One region of the Streptosporangium lutulentum genome, then DNA from elsewhere that is predicted to be linked to it. Evidence: riboswitches for the same ligand, from Rfam matches in the RefSeq annotation. Region 1 holds a riboswitch; each other region holds the start of a gene.
The links. Region 1 has a riboswitch for cyclic di-AMP ahead of J2853_RS44675 (hypothetical protein). Riboswitches for the same ligand answer to the same signal wherever they lie in the genome.
Positions count from the first base shown of each region.

Region 2: another riboswitch for cyclic di-AMP. It lies ahead of J2853_RS42525 (C40 family peptidase); the one in region 1 lies ahead of J2853_RS44675 (hypothetical protein).
Region 3: another riboswitch for cyclic di-AMP. It lies ahead of J2853_RS46095 (coiled-coil domain-containing protein); the one in region 1 lies ahead of J2853_RS44675 (hypothetical protein).
Region 4: another riboswitch for cyclic di-AMP. It lies ahead of J2853_RS06675 (hypothetical protein); the one in region 1 lies ahead of J2853_RS44675 (hypothetical protein).

Region 1 is NZ_JAUSQU010000001.1:9,938,637-9,942,842, forward strand. It holds gene fmdA (formamidase) at 1-866, shown strand, start outside; gene J2853_RS44670 (DUF4253 domain-containing protein) at 1,094-1,945, shown strand; cyclic di-AMP (ydaO/yuaA leader) riboswitch at 2,139-2,286, shown strand; gene J2853_RS44675 (hypothetical protein) at 2,510-3,166, shown strand; gene J2853_RS44680 (alpha/beta fold hydrolase) at 3,287-4,147, shown strand; gene J2853_RS44685 (hypothetical protein) at 4,195-4,206, opposite strand, start outside.
Region 2 is NZ_JAUSQU010000001.1:9,447,649-9,451,854, reverse strand. It holds gene J2853_RS42535 (branched-chain amino acid aminotransferase) at 1-665, opposite strand, end outside; gene J2853_RS42530 (3-isopropylmalate dehydrogenase) at 836-1,885, opposite strand; cyclic di-AMP (ydaO/yuaA leader) riboswitch at 2,029-2,260, shown strand; gene J2853_RS42525 (C40 family peptidase) at 2,263-2,994, shown strand; gene serA (phosphoglycerate dehydrogenase) at 3,651-4,206, opposite strand, start outside.
Region 3 is NZ_JAUSQU010000001.1:10,248,810-10,253,015, forward strand. It holds gene J2853_RS46090 (M14 family metallopeptidase) at 1-794, shown strand, start outside; gene J2853_RS46095 (coiled-coil domain-containing protein) at 1,015-1,989, opposite strand; cyclic di-AMP (ydaO/yuaA leader) riboswitch at 1,996-2,132, opposite strand; gene galT (galactose-1-phosphate uridylyltransferase) at 2,205-3,284, opposite strand; gene J2853_RS46105 (DeoR/GlpR family DNA-binding transcription regulator) at 3,281-4,081, opposite strand; gene J2853_RS46110 (HD domain-containing protein) at 4,164-4,206, opposite strand, start outside.
Region 4 is NZ_JAUSQU010000001.1:1,589,437-1,593,642, forward strand. It holds gene J2853_RS06665 (CHRD domain-containing protein) at 1-438, opposite strand, end outside; gene J2853_RS06670 (IS630 family transposase) at 536-1,549, opposite strand; gene J2853_RS06675 (hypothetical protein) at 1,727-2,539, opposite strand; cyclic di-AMP (ydaO/yuaA leader) riboswitch at 2,979-3,141, opposite strand; gene J2853_RS06680 (formylglycine-generating enzyme family protein) at 3,380-4,072, shown strand; gene J2853_RS06685 (nuclear transport factor 2 family protein) at 4,112-4,206, opposite strand, start outside.

The DNA.
Region 1 (4,206 bases):
ACTTCCCGGACGCCTACAAGGCGATCTGGGACTTCCACGGCGGGCAGGCCACCTCCCGTCACCTGCCCGGTGTCCGGTTCACCGGTATCAGCCACCCCGGGTTGTTCGGCACCGCGCCGTCGCCGGAAATGCTCGCGAGCTGGAACAGGAGGGAACAGGCCCTCATCGACACCGACCCCGGCAGAGTCCCGGCGCTGGGCCTGCCGCCGCTGGCGGACAACGCCCTCGTCGGAACGGCGACCGGCGAGATGGCGAACCGGATCGCCCGCGAGGGAGCCCGTACGGTGCCCGCCCGGGAGAACGGCGGCAACCACGACATCAAGAACTTCACGCGCGGGGCACGCGTCTTCTACCCCGTCTACGTGAAGGACGCCAAGCTTTCGGGAGCGGACCTGCACTTCAGCCAGGGCGACGGCGAGATCACCTTCTGCGGCGCGATCGAGATGGGCGGCTTCATCGACTTCCATGTGGACCTCATCAAGGGCGGCATGGAGAAGTACGGCGTCACCACCAACCCGATCTTCATGCCCGGTAACGTCGAGCCGCGCTACTCGGAGTTCATGTCGTTCATCGGCGTCTCGGTCGACCACGACACGGACACGAACTACTACCTCGACGCGACGGTGGCCTACCGCCGCGCCTGCCTCAACGCCGTCGAATACCTCAAGAGGTGGGGTTACACGGGCGAGCAGGCCTACCTGCTCCTCGGCTCGGCGCCCATCGAGGGCCGGATCAGCGGGATCGTCGACATCCCCAACGCCTGCTGCTCGCTTTACCTGCCGACGGAGATATTCGACTTCGACGTGCGTCCGAACATGGACGGACCCGTCAGGAAGGATCGCGGGCAGTGCGCCGTGTCATCCTGACCGGCGTGGCACAGCGAGACGCGGTCGGCGGGGAGCGGCGTCCGCCGCTCCCCGGCATCCGCGCGTCCGAGGGGTCCGCCGGGGGTGGCGGCCGCCTCGGAGAGCGGAGGTGACGGACGTCGCCTTCCGGTGACCGCGCCTCGTCCCGTCCGGTGGTATACCGATAATTTTTGCCTGGCCCAGGGCAGAACTGTCCCTTGGGGCGCTTGACAGGCCAAAATTGGTCCGTGGTCAGGATCGGATCGGTAGAGATGGACGAATGCGAGCGTGGGCAACTTCCGCCGGTGCTGGGTCAGCTGTTCGCCGGCGGAGGTGACGGGCGGACGCTCTCGGTGGAGTTGCCGTCGGGGGACGTGGTCTGGCCCGATCCCGGTTACGCACAGCTGGCCATCCGCCGCCGTCCGGCGTTCTGGCTCAGTGACGAGGCGGTCTCCGGCGAGCTGTGGGCCGAGTTGAGGGCCCAGCACGAGCACTCGGGCCTGTGGCCGGTGCTGCTGGAGGACTCCATGCAGCCGTGGTCGGCCGGACAGGTCGCCCCGGACACGGTGGTCGAGATCGATCACTACCACACGGCGGCGTTCATGGCCGAGGTGTGGGCTGACTGGATCGCGAGGGCGCACATCGACCAGTTGGAGCTGCTGGACCCGTTCGGCCCCGAATGCCCCGGTCCAGCCCCGTCGGGCACGCTCGCCGCCGATCCCGGCGTGGTCGCCGACTGGTACGCCGGGCTCGTGGCCGAACGCAGGACCCCTCTCGGGCTGATCGCGGCCGACCGGGGGGCCGACGCGCTGGCCGTCATGGGGTGGCAGGGCGCCCTGAACCACAACGAGTGGATGGTCCCGCTCGCCGCCGTGGTGCGGAGCTGGGAGGACAGGTTCGGGGCCCGGGTGGTCGGCATGGGATTCAACACCCTGGACCTGAGCGTCGCCGCACCCCCGCTGACCTCGGAACACGCGCTGCACGTCGCCGCCGAGCACTGGACGTTCTGCCCCGACAGCATCACCCAGGGCGCCGGGACGCTCATCGACTACGCCGAGCAGATCAAGGGCAGGAACGCCTGGTCGTTCTGGTGGGACTGATCGGGTGTGGGCCACCGGTGGTCCGGCGGCGCGAAAGCCGCCACGGCGGCGACGGCCACGGCCTGACCGGTAAGGGTTCCTTGACGAATGCAGGTAGATCTTCTGGGGCTTTCGTGGCTTTTGCTTTGCTTTGTCCCATATAGGTCGGTAGTGTCCATTTACCGGTTGGCGACCTGCCCTTCATCGGAAGGAGCGGCCGGCCGCGTCGAATCCCGAGGGTCGATAAAGCCCCGGGAGCCGGGGACCCACTACTTGGGGTGAATCCACCGCGAACGCGGTGGTAGGGCAACTCCACCGCCCGAATCCGTCAGCTAACCCGGTAGACGAGATGGAGAGGAGATCCCTTATGGATCACCGCGTCATGTTCGTTCCGGCCCGTCTCCCGTTCAGGTCGATCACCCAGAGCTTCCACCGCGCCTGATCGCGGTGTCCTCCCGAACGCGCTCCACGTAGCGTCCGGTCGATCCGGCTACGTCCTTCTTTTATCCGTGAGTGCGCCTCCGCCCGTGCCCCCTTCTGTTCGTACGCGGCTGCCCCATTCCCTCGCGAAAGAGGCTCTCTTCCATGCGTTTCTCCCTCGGCCCGCATAAGAACCGTCTCGCCGCCGTCACCCTCCTCGGCGCGAGCATCCTGACCTCCGCGAGTGTCGCCTCGGCGCTCCCGGCCTCCGCGAACTCCCTCTATGCGAGCCCGGCCTCGGCATCCTCCGCCGCGGCGCTCTCCACCCGGGACGGCCTCGCCCCCGAGGTCGGTTCCGGTGCCACCCTTCTCAAGGGTTCGACCACGGCCTCCTACTTCTGGGACGACGCCTCCGGCCGCGCCGGGGACACCGGCCTGCCCGCGAGCGGCAAGCCGATGCAGAAGGGCATGATCGCCAGCCCGAGCTGGCCGCTGTTCACCGAGGGTTACCTCCTCTACAAGGGCAAGAAGGCCCCCTTCTTCGTCGGCGACCGCGGTCCCGGTGCTCCCTCCAGCAGCGGAATCATGATCGACATCGACGCCAAGACCTTCGCCGAGCTGACCGGCGGCACGTTCAACTCCAGCACACTCGCAGTGGAGAACAACGGCGGCCTGGGCCACATCGACGTCCAGTACGTGGTCACCAAGTGGGGTGAGGGCGTGGGCAAGAAGGGCTACCCCGTGGCGTTCTCCACCGGCGCGTGGGGCCGCAAGGACCTCAACCCCGTCGCGCCTCCGAAGGCCGAGCCCGTCGAGGGCTAGTCTGAGCACGTCCCGGGAGGGCGCCGGTCCCCCGCGAAACTCTTGTCCCCGTCCCTACAGAATGACATTCTGTTTTGCGGAATCAGCACGACGTCCGCGGGACCAGCAGGTAGGAGTGCCATGACTCAGCGCGCCTCGGCGAACGGCATCGAGATCGCCTACGACACCTTCGGCTCCTCAGGGGGCCGCCCGCTCCTCCTGGTCATGGGACTCGGCTCCCAGATGATCCACTGGGACGAGGAGCTCTGCGAGTCGCTCGCCGACGCGGGACACCACGTCGTACGGTTCGACAACCGCGACGTCGGGGAGAGCACACACTTCCACGACCACGGGATCCCCGCCTTCGGCGGGAACGGGCAGGTGCCCTACCTGCTGGACGACATGGCCGACGACACCGCGGGGCTGCTGGACGCGCTCGGCTGGGAGTCCGCCCACGTGGTCGGCGCCTCGATGGGCGGCATGATCGCTCAGTTGCTGGCGGTCCGCCACCCGCACCGGGTGCGCAGCCTCACCTCGATCATGTCCACCCCGAGCCCGGGGGCCGCCCGGCCCACCGAGGCGGCGATGGCGGCGCTCATGGCGCCTCCCGCCTCCGACCGCGAGGGCGCGATCCAGCGGGCACTGGCCACCTGGAAGGTCATCGGCTCTCCGGGATATCCGATCAACCATGAGCGGATCACCCGGCTCGCCGGGCTGAGCTACGACCGGTGCTTCGACCCGGCGGGATCGACCAGGCAGCTCGCCGCGATCATGGCCTCCGCCGACCGCGCGCCGATGCTCAAGGAGCTCACGGTGCCCGCCCTCGTACTGCACGGCGAGGACGACCAGCTCGTGCCGCTCTCCGGCGGGATCGCCACGGCCGAGGCGATCCCCGGGGCCAAACTGATCACCTTCCCCGGCATGGGACACGACCTGCCCCGCCCGCTCTGGCCCGAGTTCGTCGGCGCGATCGGCGAGCTCACCGCGGCCGCCGAGGGTTGAGCTCCGGTACGGCTTACGCCTCCCGGGGCGTAAGCCGTACCGGAGGATCAGATCTCGAG
Region 2 (4,206 bases), 490 kb from region 1:
TGCTCGACGGCCTGGCGCTGGGCCACGAAGGCCGCCGCGTAGTTGCCGCCGCACTTGACGGCGCCGGTTCCGCCGGGGGCCGCGCGGGTGTACTCCGTGGAGAGCCAGACCGAGACGGGCTTTCCGGCGCCGAAGTAGGCCGCCGCCGGAGAGGCGATCACCATGTACTTGTAGGTCCTGGACGGGTAGTTCACCCCGAGCGCGGCCTGAGTGGCGATCATGAAGGGGCGCAGGTAGAGGCTGTGACCCGGCGTCGTGGGGACCCATTCCCTGTCGGTCTGGACGAGAAGCTCCAGCGACTCGACGAAGGTCTCCTCCGGCAGTTCCGGCATGGCCATCCGCAGCGCCGAGTTGTTGAAGCGGGCGGCGTTGGCGTACGGGCGGAAGGTCGCGATCGTCCCGCCCTCCTGGCGGTAGGCCTTCATGCCCTCGAAGAACTCCTGGGCGTAGTGGAAGACCGCGGTCGCGGGGTCCAGGCTCAGCGGGCCGTACGGCATGAGCCGCGCGTCGTGCCAGCCCTCGCCCTCGGTGTAGTCGATCGAGATCATGTGATCGGTGAAGACCTGCCCGAATCCGGGGCTCGCCAGTACCTGCTCGCGCTCGGCCGCGGTGCGCGCGTGGTCGGAGAGCTGCACGTCGAAGCTGAGCTTCTGAGCGGTGGTCATGGCGAGATCCTTCTCTTGGCGTAGGGCGACCCTGAATCCATTTTGCGACGGAACAGGTAACGGGAAAACTACTGCATCGACACCGAAACCCGGCAGTGCCGGTACAACGAAGACGCGCCTGGCGGCTCGTAGGAGCCGCCAGGCGCGTCTGAAGTGAGGGGGCGGCTTCCTCAGCCGGTTACTCGGGCGGTGATGTCGTCACCGATCTCGTGAGTGGTCCGGCCGGCCCAGCCGGTCAGCCGTTCGACCAGATCGTCGGCCACGGCCTGCTCGACCCGTGCGGCCTCCTGGGCCAGGCCGAGGTGGTCCAGAAGCATGGCGACCGACAGGATCGTCGCGGTCGGGTCGGCCTTGCCCTGGCCCGCGATGTCGGGGGCACTTCCGTGGACCGGCTCGAACATGCTCGGCGCGGTGCGGTCGGGGTTGATGTTTCCGCTGGCCGCCAGGCCGATGCCGCCGGCGATGGCCGCGCCGATGTCGGTGATGATGTCGCCGAAGAGGTTGTCGGTGACGATCACATCGAACCGTTCGGGCTGGCTGACGAAGAACATCGAGGCCGCGTCCACGTGGCAGTAGTCGGTCTCGACGTCGGGGTACTCCAGGCCGACCCGGTCGAAGACGCGGGCCCAGAGGTCACCGGCGTAGGTGAGCACATTGGTCTTGTGGACCAGTGTCAGCTTCCTGCGGGGACGGCCGAGCGCTTTTTCGAAGGCGTAGCGGACGACCCGCTCGACGCCGTGGGCGGTGTTCAGCGACTCCTGGGTGGCGATCTCGTGGGATGTGCCACGCCTCATCACGCCACCGGTCCCGGCGTACAGCCCCTCGGTGCCCTCGCGGACCACGATCATGTCGATGTCCTCGGGGCGGGCGCCGCCCAGCGGGGTCTCCACGCCGGGGAAGAGCTTGACCGGGCGGAGGTTCACGTAGTGGTCGAACTGGAAACGGAGTTTGAGCAGCAGGTCGCGCTCCAGGACGCCCGGGGGCACGCTGGGGTCGCCGACCGCGCCGAGCAGGATCGCGTCGTATCCGCGCAGCTCGTCCAGGACAGGGTCGGGCAGGGTCTCACCGGTCTCGTGGTACCGCTTGGCTCCGAGATCGTAGGTGGTGGTCTCCACCTTCGTGCCGACGACCGCTTCCAGAACCTTCAGGCCCTCGGTGACGACTTCGGCACCGATCCCGTCTCCGGGAATGACAGCCAGGCGAATGTTGCGCGAATCCATGAACGCACCTTACCGGTCCCGTCTCGGTGATCGAACAACGATCTCACTCTTCGGACAAATCTGAGCGTACGGCACGCCTGATCGTTTTGTCCATTTTTGCGAGGTATTGACCGTTTCGTTGACTTTCGTTATGGTCCTCAGCATTCGTACTGACGCCTAATCCGCACAGGTCATCCCCTACATCGGCCTGCGCGGGGCCGGGGAACCACTTTTTTCGGGATCCGCCGGACGACTGGAACCTCGCTCCACCCCCGGAGCCGTTCCTCGCTGTCCTCATGCGATCCCTAGGGGCGAATCGGCGCATCCATCGCGCCGTAGGGCGACCTCCACGTCCGAGTCCGACAGCTCACCCGGCCGGCCTTATGGAAGGAACCATTTTGTCCGGCAAGACTTACCCCCGCGTCCTGTCCTTGTTCGTGGCCGGCGCCGCCGTGCTCGGGACTCAGGCCGTCGCTCTGGCCGACTCCCGCCTCTCCCCCGCCGACGTCTCCGTCTCCGTCGCCCGAGGGGAAGCCCCCGCTCCCGTGCCCGCGACGCCCGTCACACCCGCCCCCGAATCCACGACGCCCGGCACACTCCGCATACCCGGCACCCCCGGCGCCCCGGCCACGCCCTTCGTGCCCGGCGCCGTCGAGCCCTCGCAAGCGCCCACGGCCGCGCCCGCCGCGCCGGTCACGCCTCCCAAGCCCCCGAAGCCCCCGAAGCCCGCCTGGAAGAAGGCCCTGCAGTGGGCCATGGCCAAGCGCGGCACTCCCTATGTCTGGGGCGGCACCGGCCACGGCGGCTTCGACTGCTCGGGCCTGATGCTCCGCGCCTACGGCGCCGCCGGGATCAAGCTGCCCCGCGTCGCCGCCGACCAGTACAACGCGTTCTCCAGGAAGATCGCCTGGAAGGACCTCCAGCCGGGAGACCTGGTCTTCTTCGACGGCCTCGGCCACGTCGGCATGGTCAGCAAGCCGGGCTACATGGTCAACGCCCCGCACACCGGTGACGTGGTCAAGGTGGAGAAACTCGACTCCGGCCGCCGCGCCTCCTTCGCCGGCGCCGTCCGCCCCGACCCCAAGGGCGTCAAGGCCGCGATCGCGGCCGGACTCCTGACCGCCTCCTGAGCCATCCCCTCACCGGCCCTGCCCCTGGGGCCGGCGGCCGGCGGGCCCCGCACCCACCCTCACCGTCCAGGGTGCGGGGCCCGCCGCTCACACTCACGGTCGATGCCCGGCCGGCAGCTCAGGGCCGCCCGGTTCGTGGACGACGCGCCCTCGCCGGGCGCCCTCGCCCACTCCGCCTCTCCGGAACGGAGCGACGGGTGGCTAACGGTCGGTGGGAGCCCCGCCGTTGTCGCGGCGGTCCAGAGCGGTCTGGAGAGCCTGGGCGGCCTCGTCCTCGGTCTCGTCGGGACGGTCCCAGGAATACATCTCATACATGGCGATTCTCGTCTCGGTCGCATGCGAGCAGGAGAGGTGATCGGGACTCCGGTCACGAATCCGAATCGAGCCTGATGCCGCAGATCCGGGTCACGGATCGGCGGCGGGAGGCTGGGGCCGGCGAGCGCCATCACACCGCGGCGAGCTGCCGGCCTGCCCCTGTCAGGCCCCGCCGCGGCAGGTAAGGAGTACAAGAACCTGACGCATTTGATGTCAAGGTTACCTGGCCGTCGAACCGCCGTCTCGCCCGCCGTACACACTTCTCAGATGCTGAGACGCGGCTGCGGCCGCCACCCGGGTCGTCGGGGCGGCGGCCGCAGCCGGAGAAATCATCTGTCCGCTTATTCGGCCAGATCGACCGAGCGGCCGCTGTCGGCGCCGATCTCGGCACCGATCTGGTCGACGACGTTCTGCGGGATGGCCGTGTCGACGGTGAGCGCGATGAGGGCCTTTCCGCCCTTCACGTCACGGGCCACCTGCATCGAGGCGATGTTGATGCTGTGATCTCCGAGGATCCGGCCGACGACGCCGACGATTCCGGGGCGGTCGGTGTAGGTGAAGAACGACAGGTGGTCGGTCGGCTCGATCTCCATCTGGTAGCCGTTGACCTCGACGATCTTCGTGATCTGGCGCGGCCCCGACAGGGTGCCCGAGACCGAGACCGTACGGCCGTCGGCGAGGACACCGCGAACGGTCACGACGTTGCGCCAGTCGGGGCTCTCCGAGCTGGTGATCAGCTCGACCGTCACGCCGCGGTCCTTGGCCAGGAGCGGGGCGTTGACGTAGGTGACCGAGTCTTCGACCACGTCGGTGAAGACGCCCTTGAGGGCGGCCAGCTCCAGCACCCGCACGTCGTGGGCGGCGATCTCGCCGCGGACGTCGACGTCGAGCTTGGTG
Region 3 (4,206 bases), 310 kb from region 1:
CGACCTGTGACCCGGAGGAGTGCATGTACACGAACGACCGCAAACTGTACGAGCACTTCGACAAGGCGGGCGCCGGGTTCACCGGCTACCGGTACACCGGCAGCGTCTACATCGACTACGCCACCCGCAACGGTGGTGAACCCGAGCCGCTGTTCGGTCACGGGCCCGACTTCGGCTACTTCCAGTACGGCTCGATCTGGTACGGCGACGAGCTGTGGAACGGCGGCGACTTCAAGGACTACGACAACGACGACAGGTTCGCCGACTGGGAGCGTTCACGGTGGTGCGCCGAGAACGGCCGTACCAACTGCTTCCTGCCGTGGACCACGATCCAGCACCCCACGCTGGGCAAGGTCGAGGTCGGCGGGATCAACCCCAAGTTCTGGTCGCAGAACCCGTCCGCGGATCTGATCGGTCAGTGGGCCATGAACCAGGCGCGCTTCAACCTCTACCTGTCCGAGTCGCTTCCGCAGGTGAAGCTCTCGCAGGTGGAGGTGAAGCCGCTCAGGCGCGGCCAGAGTGACGGTGCGACCCACGAGATCGCGGCCACCGTCACGAACACGGGCCGCATCCCCACCGCGCTGGAGCAGGCGAAGGAGATCAAGATCGTCGCCCCTGACACCGTCGAGGTCGACGGTGCGAGGGTCGTCGGTGAGGCTCCCGAGTTCTACCTGGACGGCGGGAAGGCACGGAAGGTGACGCTCCGGGTGACCAAGGGCGACACCGACACGGTGAAGGTGAACGCCGTCAGCGTTCGCGGCGGCCTGTCCTCCGCGACGGCACGTCTGAGGTGACCTTCTGACATCGTCCCCGTCTCACGTTCGCGTGGGGCGGGGACGATGTCGTGTCACCGTGCATACGCGCGTTCCGTCCGTCGCCGCGATCAGCCGGCCCGGGGTTTCGTCACCTGACGTACCTTCGGCGAGGCCTGGCGGTGATCGGCGATGGAACCTGGTCGAGCGACGGGGCAGCATCGTCATGCCAGTGGGGACGGAACCGCCTCAAGCCGGAGTGCTAGTACATCGAGATGTGCGGGTGGTCGAAGTGGTTGGCGGTCACTCCGCCGCGGTTGGACATGGTGGTCCAGCCGGAGCCGTGGTTGATGCGCTGTCGCCAGATCACGTATTTGACGCCGAGCTTGGCCTTGTTCTTGATGGCCCAGGCGGCGATCTCGTCGCCGAGCCTGACATGGGCCGCCGAGGGCATGGAACCGCCGGTGCTCATCATGAAGTCGCAGGCACGGCCGAGCGGATGTTCGCCGCCGTCGTTCGCGGCCCGGTAGCAGCCGACCGCGTAGGGAAGGTTGAACCGCTTCTGGACGGCCTCGCGCATGATCCTGGTGCGGTCGGTGATGTTGTCGCCGCCGGTGGGGAGCTGGGGGGCCCAGCTTCCGTTGGCGAGGCGGCCGGAGCCGAGGGGGACGAGCTGGTCGAGCTTGTCCTTGATGTCGTCGATCAGGTCCTCGGCGTCCTTGCGCTGCGCCTCCACCTCCTTGGCCTCCTCGCCGATGTCGTCGGTGAGCTGGGCCGCCTTCTGGGCCGCCTGCTTCCTGCGGGTCAGGCTGCCCGCGAAATCCTGCAGGTGGGCGCTCTGCTGGGCGGTGAGCTGCTCCAGCATCGCCGCGCCGCTCATGTCGGGGGAGAACAGCATCGCGGGCAGGCTTCCGGCGTTGCTCTGATAGCGGATCTGGGCTATCGAGTCGACTTCCTTCTCGGCTTCGGCGTAGGTCTCCTCCGCCTTGCGCAGATTCGTCTTGGCGACGGCCTCGGCCTTCTGCGCCTTCTCGAGAGACTCCCGCTTGGCCGCGTAGGTCTCGATGAGCTTGTCGACCTTCTTGCCCAGCTTGGCCAGATCGGCCCGCAGTTCGGCCTCGGTCGGCTTGGGGGCCGCGTTTCCCGCGGTCGAGGCGCCGAGGGTGAACGTGGTGGCCGAGGTCAGGCACAGGGTCAAAGCCGCATGACGACGGAACGTGGGGGAAAGAGCCGCCACGACCCTCCTTCTTCTCCTTACGCCGACCGGGTTAGCTGACGGGTTCGGGCTGGAGGAAGCCCTTCCACCGAAGTGGATTCACCCCAGGTGCGGTGGTTCCCCGGCTCCCGGGCAAGGCGCCCGGGATTGGGCATATCAACTGCTACAGCTGATGTTGGAAGGATAGTAGTAGTAAAGGAGTGGTCATGCGACTCCATCCCGATACCAAGCGGTGATCAGTCCGTGATAACGGAGCGCAGGAGATGCGCCGTGTGCTCGGGCAGGACGTCGTTCACGAAGGCGCCCATGGCGGATTCCGACCCGGCGAGATATTTCAGCTTGTCCGGTGCCCTGCGGATGCTGAACAGCTCCAGGTGCGCGTACGACAGATCCCGGCCGACGTTGACCGGCGCCTGGTGCCAGGCGGCGATGTACGGCATGGGCACGCCGAACAGCCCGTCCAGCCGGCGGAGCACCTCCGTGTAGAGCGGGCCGAAGGCCGCGCGTTCGGAGGGCTCCAGCGCGAGCAGGTCGGGGACCCGGCGGTGCGGGTAGAGGTGGACCTCCACGGGCCAGCGCGCCGCGGCCGGGACGAAGGCCGTCCAGTGCTCGTTCGACGCGACCACCCGGATCTTGGCCTCCCGCTCCGCGGCGAGCACGTCGGCGAACAGGTTGCCGCCGGTCCGCTCCCGGTGGCGCTCGGCCGCGCCGAGGGTCAGCTTGGTGCGCGGGGTCACGTAGGGGTAGGCGTAGATCTGGCCGTGGGGGTGGGCCAGGGTGATGCCGATCTCCGGTCCCCGGTTCTCGAAGCAGAACACCTGCTCCACGCCCGGCATCGCCGACAGCTCCGCCGTACGGTCGATCCAGGCCTCCATGACCAGCTCGACCTGCTCGGGGGAGAGCGCGGAGAAGGAGGAGTCGTGGTCGGAGGTGAAGCAGACCACCTCGCAGCGGCCGACCCCCGGGCGGACCTCGCTCAACCCGCCGACCTGCTCGTATTCGCCCGGCTGGGCGGAGAAGGAGGGGAACCGGTTCTCGAAGACGGCGACGTCGTAGGAGGACGCGGGGATCTCGGTGGGGTGGCCGGGGGTGGACGGGCAGAGCGGGCACTCGCTGGCCGGGGGCAGGAAGGTGCGGCTCTGGCGGTGGCCGGCCACCGCGATCCACTCCTCGGTGAGCGGGTCGTAGCGCAGTTCGGAGGCCGGCGGGCGCGGCGGCAGGTCGCGCTCGTCGGCCGCACTGCGGTCCTCGTCGTCCCGCAGGTCGAAGTAGAACAGCTCCCGCCCGTCGGCCAGGTGGGTGATCGTGCGCTTCATCTGCTCAGGGTCTCGCTCTCCGGCTGTGGGTTGGTGATGATCAGCTCGCCCACCCTTGAGGTGAGCTCCTCGTGGGCCTCGCCGGACAGGCCGGAGTCGGAGATCACCACATGGGCCTCGGTCAGCTCGGCGATCGTGCTGATCCCGACCGTGCCCCACTTGGTGTGGTCGGCGAGAACCACCAGGCGGTGCGCGGCGGCGACCAGCTCGCGGTTCGTCTCCGCCTCCAGCAGGTTGGGCGTGGTGAAACCGGCGCGGACGCTCATCCCGTGCACGCCGAGGAACAGGGTGTCGACGTGGAGCCTGCGGACCGCCGACACGGCGACCGGGCCGACCAGCGCGTCGGAGGGAGTGCGCACCCCGCCGGTCAGCACGACCGTGCGGTCCGCCCGGGAAGAACGGTGGAAGACGTCGGCGATCCTGATCGAGTTGGTGATCACGGTCAGTTCGGGCACGTCGACCACGAAGTGGGCCAGTGTCCAGGTCGTGGTCCCGGCGGAGAGCGCGATGGCCGTGCCGGGCCGGACGAGCTGCGCGGCCTGCTGGGCGATCGACTCCTTCTCCAGCTGCTGGCGTACCGACTTGGCGGCGAATCCGGGCTCCTCGGTCGAACCGGGCCCGGCCGCGGTGGCGCCGCCGTGGACCTTCTCCACCAGCCCGCGCTCGGCGAGCACCTCCAGGTCCCGCCGGATCGTCATATCTGAGACGCCGAGCTCTCGCACCAGGTCGGCGACCCTCACCCCACCGCTGCTGCGCACTCGCTCCAGGATCGCCTGCTGCCGCTGCTGGGCAAGCATGAACCACTCCTTAATTCACCAGATTCCACCAAATTATCACAGGCAAATAAGGTCTCGATGTTTGATCCTGGTGAATACCCACTCACAGTTGCTCAAGCTCAGAGTGGATGTTGGCCCTCGCCGCC
Region 4 (4,206 bases), 8.3 Mb from region 1:
GTTGCCGCGGGTCTTGCCGTTGGACAGCAGGTCGATGACGACGTCACCGTTGGTGCCGGCCTTGCCGCGGTGGATGTGGAACGCGGTGGGCTTGGAGACGTTCTTCCACTGGACGATGTAGTACATGCGGTTGCCCTGGATGCGGAACTTCGCGACCGCCACTCCGTTGCGGTCGTTGACCTTCTTGCCCGGCGCTCGAACCTCGTTCCTGCCGAGGAGCACCGAGGCGAAGTAGTAGCTCTTGGCCTGGCTCGCCTCGGCGCCGGTGAACGTGGCGGCGGTGGCGCTCACCCCGGCGGACGCCGTGGCGGTGGCCGCCCCGGCCGGTACCGCCACCGCGCCGACGGCCAGCGCCGCGGCCGCCGCGCCCAACGCCACCCGGCCCAGTACGCGCCGCCGCGAGATGCGTCCGCCGTCAACCTGCTCGAATGCGTTCATCGGAACCTCTTCCTTGGGTTTGCTGTGCGGCTCCTTGCCGACATCGCAGACATTAGGAGAGGTACTGAGCCGATCGTAAGTTTTGGGACTATCCGTGTTATGGGCTGATGTAGGCCAGATGCGGATCGGCGAAGAAGGCCCGGACAATGTCGGGACGCTTTTGCAGCCGGCGCATGCTGCGGTGCATAGCCGCGGCCAGCTCATGCTCATCGGCGACCGCCTGGCGCGCCACCCGGGCCTTGACGTTTTGGTTGACCCACTCATCGGGGTTGACCTCCGGCGCATACGCGGGCAGGAAAAACAACCGCAGCCGCCCGCCGGTACGCGCGACGAAATCACCGACCGCTCGGGCGGTATGAATCGACGAGCCGTCGACGATCAAAACGATCGGCCCGGTAATGGTGCGCAGCAGCTGCGCGCAGAACCCGAGGAACGCCCACCGGTCCATCGCGCCGTGTCCCAGCCGATAGCGCAGTGTGCCGTCGGCCCCGACCGCCGAGAACATCTTCACCGACCGGCGACCCGCCCCGGCTGACACGACCGGCGTCTGCCCCACCAGGGCCCAGGTGGTGCCGCAGCGGTGATCGACACGCATGCTCATCTCGTCGGCGAACAACACCACTGTCCCGCGTCTGCGCGCCCGGCGGCAGATTGCCGGGAAGGCCACCGTCGTCCACCCGGTGATGGCCGCCGGATCACGCCGGAGTGCGGCGTAGGCCGGACGCTGTGGCGACAGGCCCAGCCCGCGCAGCAGCCGCCCGGTCGCCGTCACCGACAGGTCGATCCCGAACCAGGCCGCGATCACCATCGCCACCAGCGCCCTGGTCCACAGCACAACGGCCGTGCCCAGTACCTGACGGGGGGTGACGTCACGGACCACCGCCTTGATGGTCTGCTCCTGGCCGGGGGTGAGCCGCCGTGGCCGGCCCGGCGCCTTCTTGATCCGTAGCGCCTCGATACCGCCCGCCCGCGCCTGGCGTTTCCACCGAAACACCGATTCGCGGCCTACTCCCAGTGCTTCAGCCACCCGATCCGGTGACATGCTCCCTCCCAGTAACCGGAGGGCGAAGACCTTCTCCTCGAACGTCGCTCTGCGACCTTTTCTGGCCATACTCCAAGCATGTCCCCGCCGGAACGCGATCTCCCACCGCCACCCAACAAGTACCAAAACTTATGATCGGCTCAGTAGCTGCCGGTGTTAGCGTACAAATCCACATAAAGCGTCGAGTGTGCACAACGGCACATACCGCCCTCGCGGTGGGCCTCAGCCCGCCGTGGTCGTCCGGGGTTACTCCGCGAACTCCGGCCGGTGCGGGATCCGGCCGGCTGGAACATCCATGGCGTACTGCTGCTCGAAGGCGACCGTCTGAGTGTTTGCGGCCGGCTGCTGAGCGGGAGCGGGCCTGCACGAGTGAGAGCGGACGACGTGCTTGGCGAGCTTTTCCCACTTGGCGTAGGCATCGGGGAATCCGGAGCGCTGCACGGCCTGCGCGGCCTGGGTGAGCGGGAGCCGCTTCCAATGGGAGACGGTCGCCAGCCCCTGGTAGAACTTACGCGCCGAGTACTTCGGGTTGAGGATCTGCTTGCGGGTTCCCCAGCCCTGGGACGGGCGCTGCTGGAACAGCCCGAGGGAGTCGCGATCGCCGTAGTTGAGATTGCGCAGCTGGGATTCCTGCAGGCTCGTGGCCACCCCGATGACGGCCGCGCGGGTGGGGAGCCCGAGTTTGGACGCCATCTCGATGACGATGGCGGCGTTGGCCTTCTGCTCGGCGCCCAGCGTGCGGAGCTGTTTTGACGCTTTCGCCGACGACGCCGCGAGGCAGGTCGAAGCCTTGCCTGCGGCCTCGCCCGCAGGCGGTGCCGCGGTGGCCGGCTGCGCCTTGCCGTTCGGCTGCGCCGTGGCAGGTGGCTGTGCCTCGCCGTTCGGCTGTGCCGCGGTGGCCGGCTGTGTCTTGCCGTTCGGCTGTGCCGCGGCGGGTGGCTGTGCCTCGCCGGCCGGCTGTGCCGCGGCGGACGCGCTGCCGACGCCGAGGAGGCATGTGCTCAGCAGCGAGGTGCCGACCGCGCCCGCCGCGATCCGGGCATGGGAACCAGTGCACATTCGGGCGAGGGTACAGCGCTTCCGGTTGAGAACCTCGGAGAACTTCATGGGAGAGGGGTCCTTCGAAAGGGAACAGGGGCCTTCCCGCGGAAATCTCAGGGCCCGTGGTCGTCAGGGCCCGGCGGCGCGGGGGAAGAGGCGCTCAGCCCGGCGAGGGGACGCCGGTGGGAGGGCCATTGGAGTACGGCGAAGCCGGGCGCTGCCGCGCGAGGGCGACGGGCCGGCCGGGGGAGTGACCCGGTTGTGTCGGGACCGGACGAACGGCCTCATCGGACACGGTTCCTGAAACAGGGTTTTACCGACGAGGACCGGCCGGGTGCGCGATTCACCGTGAGAACGGCGTCACATTCGGGCCGGGAACGCGAATCAGCGCCGATGCCGTCCGATTAAGATCGGTCCGGCGAATCCGAGGGCGGATGATGCTGTGATCGTCACGCATTTCTCCATTCCTTGAACGCCTACCGGGTTAGCTGTCGGGCTCGGGCCAGGAGTCGCCCTACCATCCGCGTCGGGATGGATTCGCCCCCTGCGGCGATCAGCCGCGTAGTTGGGTCCTCGGCTCCGGCGGCATGGAATGTCACCGGACTCGGCGCCGGACGGCGGCCTTCCGCTTGAAGGTCGTGTCACCATCCGTTTACTGAAACTAGACACTAACCTCAAATATGGACAAAGCAAACTAAAACCCCCAAAATTGCAAAGATCTACCTTTCTGGCCCTGATTCCGACCGTCGGCCACCGCGCCCGCGGGGCCGCTTACCCCCTGGCCTGGGTGGTAGCGTTCATGATCAGTTGCCTCCGAATGTCGTTGACACGAACCGATCATGTTAAACAGGACCTGCGATGAGCATTGAATCGACGCCGCGCCAGGCGGTCGCCGACCGCATGATCGAGATTCCCGCCGGGGCGATCATCCTGCGGGACGAGGGTACGAAGACGAACTGGAAGGCCGAGGTCGGGGCCTTCCGGCTGGCGCCGTATCCCGTGACCCGCGAGCTGTACCACGCCGTTCTGGGCGAGGCGCCCGCGAGTGCGGCGGGGCCGCGGACGCCGGTGACCGAGGTCTCCTGGATGGATGCCGTACGGTTCTGCAACCTGCTCTCGCAGTCGAAGGGGCTCGACCCCTGCTACTCGATGGGCGACGACCCCGACGGGCAGGACGTGGTCTGCGACTGGGACGCCGACGGCTATCGCCTCCCGTCCGAGGCGGAGTGGGAGTACGCCTGCAGGGCCGGAAGCGCCGGCGTCCGCTACGGGGAGCTGGACGAGATCGCCTGGTACCGCGGGAACTCCGGTGAGGAGATGCACGACGTCGCGACCAAGGCGCCGAACAGGTGGGGGCTCTACGACATGATCGGCAACGTGTGGGAGTGGTGCTGGGACCTCTACGATCCCAGCGTCTACGGCCCGTACCGCGTGTTCCGCGGCGGAGGTCTGTACGATCAGCCCCGATCGTGCCGGGCGTCGTGCCGCCGCAAGAGTCACCCGACCCTTCGCATCGACGACCTCGGGTTCAGGCTCGCCCGATCACGGTGAAAGGCGGTCGCGGACGGGTGCGGTTCCCGCGAGGGTCCGTCAGAAACCGAGCTCGCTCAGCCCGGGATGGGCGTCCGGCCGGCGCCCCAGCGGCCAGTGGTAGGCGCGTTCCGACTCCTCGATGGGAAGGTCGT